DNA from 2 places in the Nocardioides sp. JCM 18999 genome. Region 2 is predicted to be linked to the other one. Evidence: riboswitches for the same ligand, from Rfam matches in the RefSeq annotation. Region 2 holds a riboswitch; the other holds the start of a gene.
The links. Region 2 has a riboswitch for glycine ahead of gcvT (glycine cleavage system aminomethyltransferase GcvT). Riboswitches for the same ligand answer to the same signal wherever they lie in the genome.

Region 1 (3,401 bases), 1.7 Mb from region 2:
GGGTCGACGGGTAGGTGACCATGATCGCCGCGAGGTCGTCGCTGTGCAGGTCGCACTGGGCGCGCAGGTCGTCGAGGTCGACCGTGCCGTCCTCGTGCGACTTGACCACGACCGCGCGCATCCCGGCCATGATCGCCGAGGCGGCGTTGGTGCCGTGCGCCGAGGAGGGCAGCAGGCAGACGTCGCGTTGACCCTCGCCGTTGGCCAGGTGGTAGCCACGGATGGCGAGCAGCCCGGCCAGCTCGCCCTGGGATCCGGCGTTGGGCTGGATGGAGACGCGGTCGTAGCCGGTCACCTCGGCCAGCCACCCCTCGAGCTCGGCGACCAGGACGGCGTAGCCGGAGGCGTCCTCGGCCGGGACGAAGGGGTGCAGGTCGGCGAAGCCCGGAAGGCTGATCGGCTCCATCTCGGTGGTGGCGTTCAGCTTCATCGTGCACGAACCCAGCGGGATCATGCCGCGGTCGAGCGCGTAGTCACGCCCCGAGAGCTGGCGCAGGTAGCGCAGCATCTGGGTCTCGGAGCGGTGCGCGCCGAAGACCTCGTGGGTGAGGAACGGCGTCCGGCGCACCAGGGCGTCCGGGATCGCCGACGCGGTGGTCCGGTCGAGCTCGTCGACGAGACCCTCGACGTCGGTGCCAGCCGGCACCGCACCGAACGCGGTGAGGACGCCGACGACCGTGGCCCGAGAGGTGACCTCGGAGGTCGAGAGCGCGACGGTGTCGGCGTCGACCAGACGGAGGTGGAACCCGGCGGTGCGGGCAGCCTCGACCACAGCCGCAGCCCCGCCCGGCACCGCGACGGTGATCGTGTCGAAGAACGACTCCGAGACCAGCGCGAGGCCGGCGCGACGCAGGCCCGCGGCGACCACGGCGGCGTAGCGGTGGGTGCGCCGCGCGATGTCGGTCAGGCCCTCGGGACCGTGGTAGACCGCGTACATCGCGGCACCGACGGCCAGGAGCACCTGGGCGGTGCAGATGTTGGAGGTCGCCTTCTCCCGGCGGATGTGCTGCTCCCGGGTCTGCAGCGCGAGCCGGTAGGCGGGCCGGCCCTCGGCGTCGATCGACACCCCGACCAGGCGTCCGGGCAGGTGCCGCTCCAGACCCTGGTGCACGGCCATGAACCCGGCGTGCGGGCCACCGTAGAAGAGCGGGATGCCGAACCGCTGGGCCGATCCGACGACGACGTCGGCACCGAGCTCGCCCGGCGACTCCAGCACCGTGAGGGCCAGCAGGTCGGCGGCGACGACCGCGAGGGCACCGCGCTCGTGGATCCGGGCGACCAGCGCACCGAGGTCGGGCAGCGACCCGTCCGCGGCGGGGTACTGGACGAGCACACCGGCGATCGAGCCCTCGGGGAGCTCGTCGGCGAGGTCGGCGACGATGACGTCGATCCGCATCGCCTCGGCACGGGTGCGCACGACCTCGATGGTCTGCGGCAGCGCGCGGGCATCGACCACGAAGGACCCGTTGCCGTTGGCCTTGTTGGCGCGGCGGACCAGGGTCATCGCCTCGGCGGCGGCCGTTCCCTCGTCGAGCAGCGAGGAGTTCGAGACCGGCAGACCGGTGAGGTCCCCGATCATCGTCTGGAAGTTGATCAGGGCCTCGAGGCGGCCCTGGGAGATCTCGGGCTGGTACGGCGTGTAGGCGGTGTACCAGGCCGGGTCCTCGAGCACGTTGCGCCGGATGACGGGCGGCGTGATGGTGGCGTGGTAACCCAGGCCGATCAGCGACTCCGCCGGGTTGTTGCGTCCAGCCAGCTCACGGGCCAGGGCGCTGACCGCCTGCTCGCTCATTGCGGGCGGCAGGTCGAGCTGCTCGTGGCTGCGGATGCCGGCCGGGACAGCGGCGGCCATCAGCTCGTCGAGCGAGCCGAAGCCGAGTCGCGCGAGCATGGTCTGCTCGGCCTCGGTGGTGACACCGATGTGGCGACGTACGAACGGGGACGCGGCGTCGAGCTCGGCGAGCGTGGGCGAGTCGGTCACTCAGACCTCCAGGGGCGTAGGGGTGATCACCCTCCCCCTCTGTCGCCCCGACGGTGGGACTTCAGACTCGCCATGTCCGCGCGGTCGTGGTGCCTGAGAGATTCCGGGGAGGAATTGCCCCTTCGGCGCCCGACTCGGGACTCTCCCGCGCGGCCTTCGTAGCAGCGCTGAGTCTAGCGCAGCCGATCAGCCGATCTTGCGGGCGGCCCGACGCGCGGCGAGTTCGTCGCCCTCGACGGACCCCGTGGACTCGTCGTCCGCGGCACGCTCGCTCGGCAGGGCCGACAGCGTGCCCTCGATCTCGCGCCACACGCCACCGATCGCGATACCGAACACGCCCTGACCGCCCTGGAGCAGGTCGATGACCTCGTCGTTGCTGGTGCACTCGTAGACCGAGGCACCGTCGCTCATCAGGGTGACGCGGGTGAGGTCGTCGGTGCCGCGCTCACGCAGGTGGGTGACGGCCGTGCGGATCTGCTGCAGGGAGATGCCGGCGTCGAGGAGGCGCTTGATCACCTTGAGGATCAGGATGTCGCGGAACGAGTAGAGCCGCTGGCTGCCCGAACCGCTGGCACCACGGACGCTCGGCTCGATCAGGCCGGTGCGGGCCCAGTAGTCGAGCTGGCGGTAGGTGATGCCGGCCGCGTTGCAGGCCGTCGGTCCGCGGTAACCCGCGTCACTGGGCAACGGAGAGACGTCATCAGTGAACAGCAGGCCCTGCTCGTCCGCTTCGGCGGCGGCCGCGAGTACCTCGGCGCTCTGGCCGTTCTCCTGCTCGTGCTCCAACACGTTGTCCTCCGTGAGGTCTACTCCGTTGAGCGTAACTCCGAAAGGGGAAGTCCGGGTCATCCCGATCAGGGAATCTCACCGGTGGAGTTACAACAGAGACACTTCACCGTAGGCCTCGTCCCCCATCGGGTCAAAGACCTTCCCGGCGTGTCGCAACCCTCAACCTCAGATTGAGACTCAGGGTTGGTGCCGAACCTGCTCAATCGGTGGAGAAGTCCTCCGGGCTGACGTGGTCGAGGAACTCGCGGAACCGCTCGACCTCCTCCGCGGCATCGACCTCGGGCGCCTCGGCGTCGGCCTCGTCATCGTCCCCGCCCTCGGGGATGTAGACCCCCGCCTCGGCGAGCACCCCGTCGGCACAACGGACCGGCGCGCCGACCCGCAGGGCCAGGGCGATCGCGTCGGACGGACGGGCCGAGACCTCGACGCCGTTGTCGAAGGCGACCACGGCGTAGAAGACGTTGTCACGGACCTCGGTGATCCTGACCTCGGCGACCTCGGCGCCCAGCGCGGTGATCACGTCTCCGAGCAGGTCGTGGGTCAGCGGTCGCGGTGGCACGACGCCCTGCTGGGCGAAGGCGATGGCCGTGGCTTCGACGGCACCGATCCAGATGGTCAGGTAGCGCGAGCC
Region 2 (3,401 bases):
ACCGACCCCGGCGACGACCGAACCGTCCGACCCGACTCGTCCCCGGGTGGCGTTCCGCCGACAGGAGCTGGTCACCCTCACCACCTGGACGGTCACCCGGGACACGGCCGGCGGCCCCTACGCGCTGGCGCCGACCAGCGTCGAACGCAAGATCGTGGTCCGCTCCGACCGCGAGGACGAGTTCCTCCCGCTGCTGGCGAACAAGGACGAGGGAAGTCTCGCGATCACCTTCGACGACGACGGGCTGGTGGCCTCGGTCACCTCCGACCGGACCGATCCGAAGGTGAAGCAGAACCAGGCTCTGGCCACCCTGCCCGCAGCGGCCAAGGACGCCTACGAGGCCGGAGCCGCGCTGTCCCAGCCGTTCACGTCCGGCGCCCGGGTGACCGAGAAGGAGAACCGGGCGAAGCTGAAGCCCGCGTCCGCCGATCCCCTGCAGGACCTGCGAGACGACCTCGAGCGAGCCGAGCTCGAAGCCCGGCTGGCACGGGCCCGGACGGTGATCTCCGACCCGACCCGCGGTGTCTTCCTGCTGACCGTGACGGAGAACCCGCCCAGCTGAGGGGGCACCGTCACGGTCGTTGCCCGCGGGCCCATACTTGGCCACCATGACCAGCCTCCAGGCCCACGCGACGGTGGAGGGAGTGCTCGCCGCATGGCAGGAGCGCCTCGTCGCGGCCAGCCACAGCCTGCACGCCCACCCCGAGCTCGCCTTCGCCGAGCACCGCTCCGCCGAGGTGGTCGCCGACCTGCTCCGCAGCGCCGGATTCGCCACCGAGGTCGGCGTCTACGGTCTGGACACCGCGATCGAAGCGGTCCGCGGCACCGGGTCCCTCACGGTCGCGGTCTGCGCCGAGTACGACGCCCTCCCGGGAGTCGGTCACGCCTGCGGGCACAACGTCATCGCCACCGCCGGGGTCGGCGCGGCGATCGCGTTGGCCGAGCTCGCCGACGAGCTCGACCTGACCGTGAAGCTGCTCGGCACGCCCGCCGAGGAGGTCGGCGGCGGCAAGGCCCTGATGCTCGAGGCGGGTGCGTGGGAGGACGCCACCGTCTCGTTGATGATCCACCCCGGACCGGACCTCACCGTCCCCACCCGGGACTGCGGCTCGCAGGGCCGTGACCGCTTCCGGGTCACCTTCTCCGGCCGCGCCTCGCACGCCGCGGCGGCCCCCGACGGGGGGATCAACGCCGGTGACGCCGCGACCGTCCTGCACGTCGCGCTCGGCCTGCTGCGCCAGCAGCTGCCCGACGGCGTACGCCTCTCGGCCGTCACGCTCTCCGGCGGCGACGTCTCGAACATCATCCCCGCTACCGCCGTCGTCGAGGGTGAGGTCCGCTCCACCGACGGCGAGGTGCAGCGGGTGCTCAAGGAGAAGTTCCTGGCCTGCGTCCAGGGCGCCGCGATCGCCACCGGCTGCACGTACGAGGTGGTCCCGGTCGACCCGATCTACGAACCCCTGGTCCAGCACGGCTTCCTCGCCGACCGCTTCGACGCCGCGATCGAGCGTCAGGGCCGGGTGATCAACACCGAGCTCGGCACCCTCACCGGCGGCTCCACCGACATGGGCAACGTCAGCCAGGTGGTGCCCTCGATCCACCCGATGCTCGCCGTCCGTGGCGCGTCCGGGATGCCGCACACCGCCGACTTCGCCGCCGAGACCGCCTCGGCCGGAGCCGACGAGGCGATCATCGTCGGCGCGACCGCGATGGCCTCCGCGATCGTCGACCTCGCCCTCGACCCCGAGGCCCGCGCCGCCGTCCTCGAGCTGCAGCGGCAGCGCCCCGCCGGCGCCACCCGGGTCCCCGCGAACCGCCCTGACGAGCAAGCCGAGGAACCCACCGTCTAAGGTCTGCCGCACAACTGAAGACACATCGCCGATCAACGTGCAGCGGGAGAGTCCCCGCCCTGCGCGGGGCGCCGAAGGAGCAACTCTCCCCGAGAAACTCTCAGGCCCCCTGACCGCTGCATCGAGGCGAACTCTGGAAAGTCGTTCCCACCCACTGCGGGAACGCACCGACGGTGAAAGCCGCCCCCCCTCACGGGATCGGGCGGTGAAGCTCTCAGGTCCCATGACAGAGCGGGGAGGCATCCATCCGCCCGCCGGTTCCGCCGGCGCACGCCAGAGAGCCTCCACCCATGACGTCCCGCCCCACCCCGCTGCACGACCTCCACGTCGAGCTCGGCGCCCACCTCGCCGACTTCGCCGGCTGGGCAATGCCGATCCGGTACGGCTCCGAGACCGCCGAGCACCACGCCGTCCGGACCACCGCCGGCCTCTTCGACCTGTGCCACATGGGCGAGATCGAGGTCACCGGCCCCGACGCCGGCCGGGCCCTGGACCACGCACTGGTCGGTCGGCCCTCGGCGATCCGGGTCGGCGGCGCCCGGTACTCGATGATCTGCGCCCCCGACGGCGGGATCATCGACGACCTGGTCGTCTACCGCCTCGCCGAGGAGCACTACCTCGTCGTCGCGAACGCGTCGAACGTCGACGCCGTCTTCCCCGCCCTGGCCGAACGGGCCACGCAGTACGACGCCGACGTCGCGAACCGCTCGACCGACTGGGCCCTCCTGGCAGTGCAGGGTCCGGCCTCGGCGGCCATCGTCGCCGCGCTGACCGACCTCGAGGTCGAGGCACTGAAGTACTACGCCATCGACCGCGGCACCCTGGCCGGCGTCGACGTCCTCCTCGCCCGCACCGGCTACACCGGCGAGGACGGCTTCGAGATCTACTGCTCCCCCGCCGACGCGGTCGCGATCTGGAACGCGCTCACCGCGGCCGGTGCCGAGCACGGGCTGGTCCCGGCCGGGCTGTCGTGCCGCGACACCCTCCGACTCGAGGCCGGGATGCCGCTCTACGGCCACGAGCTCGACCTCTCGACCACCCCGTTCGAGGCCGGCCTCGGTCGGGTCGTCGTGGCCGACAAGCCCGACGGCTTCGTCGGCGACGCAGCCCTGGCCGCCCGGCGCGAGGAGGGCCCGCGCACCTTGCTGGTCGGCCTCGTCCCGGAGGGGCGCCGCTCCCCGCGCGCCGGCTACCCGGTCCTCGACACCGCGACCGGTGACGTGGTCGGCGCCGTCACGAGCGGGTCGCCGTCGCCCACGCTCGGCCACCCGATCGCGATGGCCCACGTCCGCCCCGAGCTGGCCGCACCCGGCACCCGGCTGTCGATCGACGTGCGGGGCACCGCCGTCGCGGCCGAGGTCGTCGCGCTGCCGTTCTACGTCCGCGCCCGCTGAGCACCACCCACCCACCGAGCAGCACGAAACCAGCCAGGAGAGACCCATGACGATCCCCACCCACCTGTCCTACACCGCCGAGCACGAGTGGATCTCGCGCGACGGCGACACCGCCCGGGTCGGCATCACCGCGTTCGCCGCTGACGCTCTCGGCGAC

Region 1: it holds a riboswitch for glycine, as region 2 does, so the genes downstream of both, gcvP (aminomethyl-transferring glycine dehydrogenase) here and gcvT (glycine cleavage system aminomethyltransferase GcvT) in region 2, are expected to answer to the same signal.

Annotation. Positions count from the first base shown of each region.
Region 1 covers NZ_AP043887.1:1,456,963-1,460,363, reverse strand. Annotated here, with positions in the region: gene gcvP (aminomethyl-transferring glycine dehydrogenase) at 1-1,981, opposite strand, end outside; glycine riboswitch at 2,053-2,139, opposite strand; gene ACZ5J1_RS07070 (MerR family transcriptional regulator) at 2,168-2,770, opposite strand; gene ACZ5J1_RS07065 (bifunctional nuclease family protein) at 2,970-3,401, opposite strand, start outside.
Region 2 covers NZ_AP043887.1:3,111,214-3,114,614, forward strand. Annotated here, with positions in the region: gene ACZ5J1_RS15435 (hypothetical protein) at 1-562, shown strand, start outside; gene ACZ5J1_RS15440 (M20 family metallopeptidase) at 609-1,850, shown strand; glycine riboswitch at 1,884-1,976, shown strand; glycine riboswitch at 1,977-2,090, shown strand; gene gcvT (glycine cleavage system aminomethyltransferase GcvT) at 2,141-3,244, shown strand; gene gcvH (glycine cleavage system protein GcvH) at 3,291-3,401, shown strand, end outside.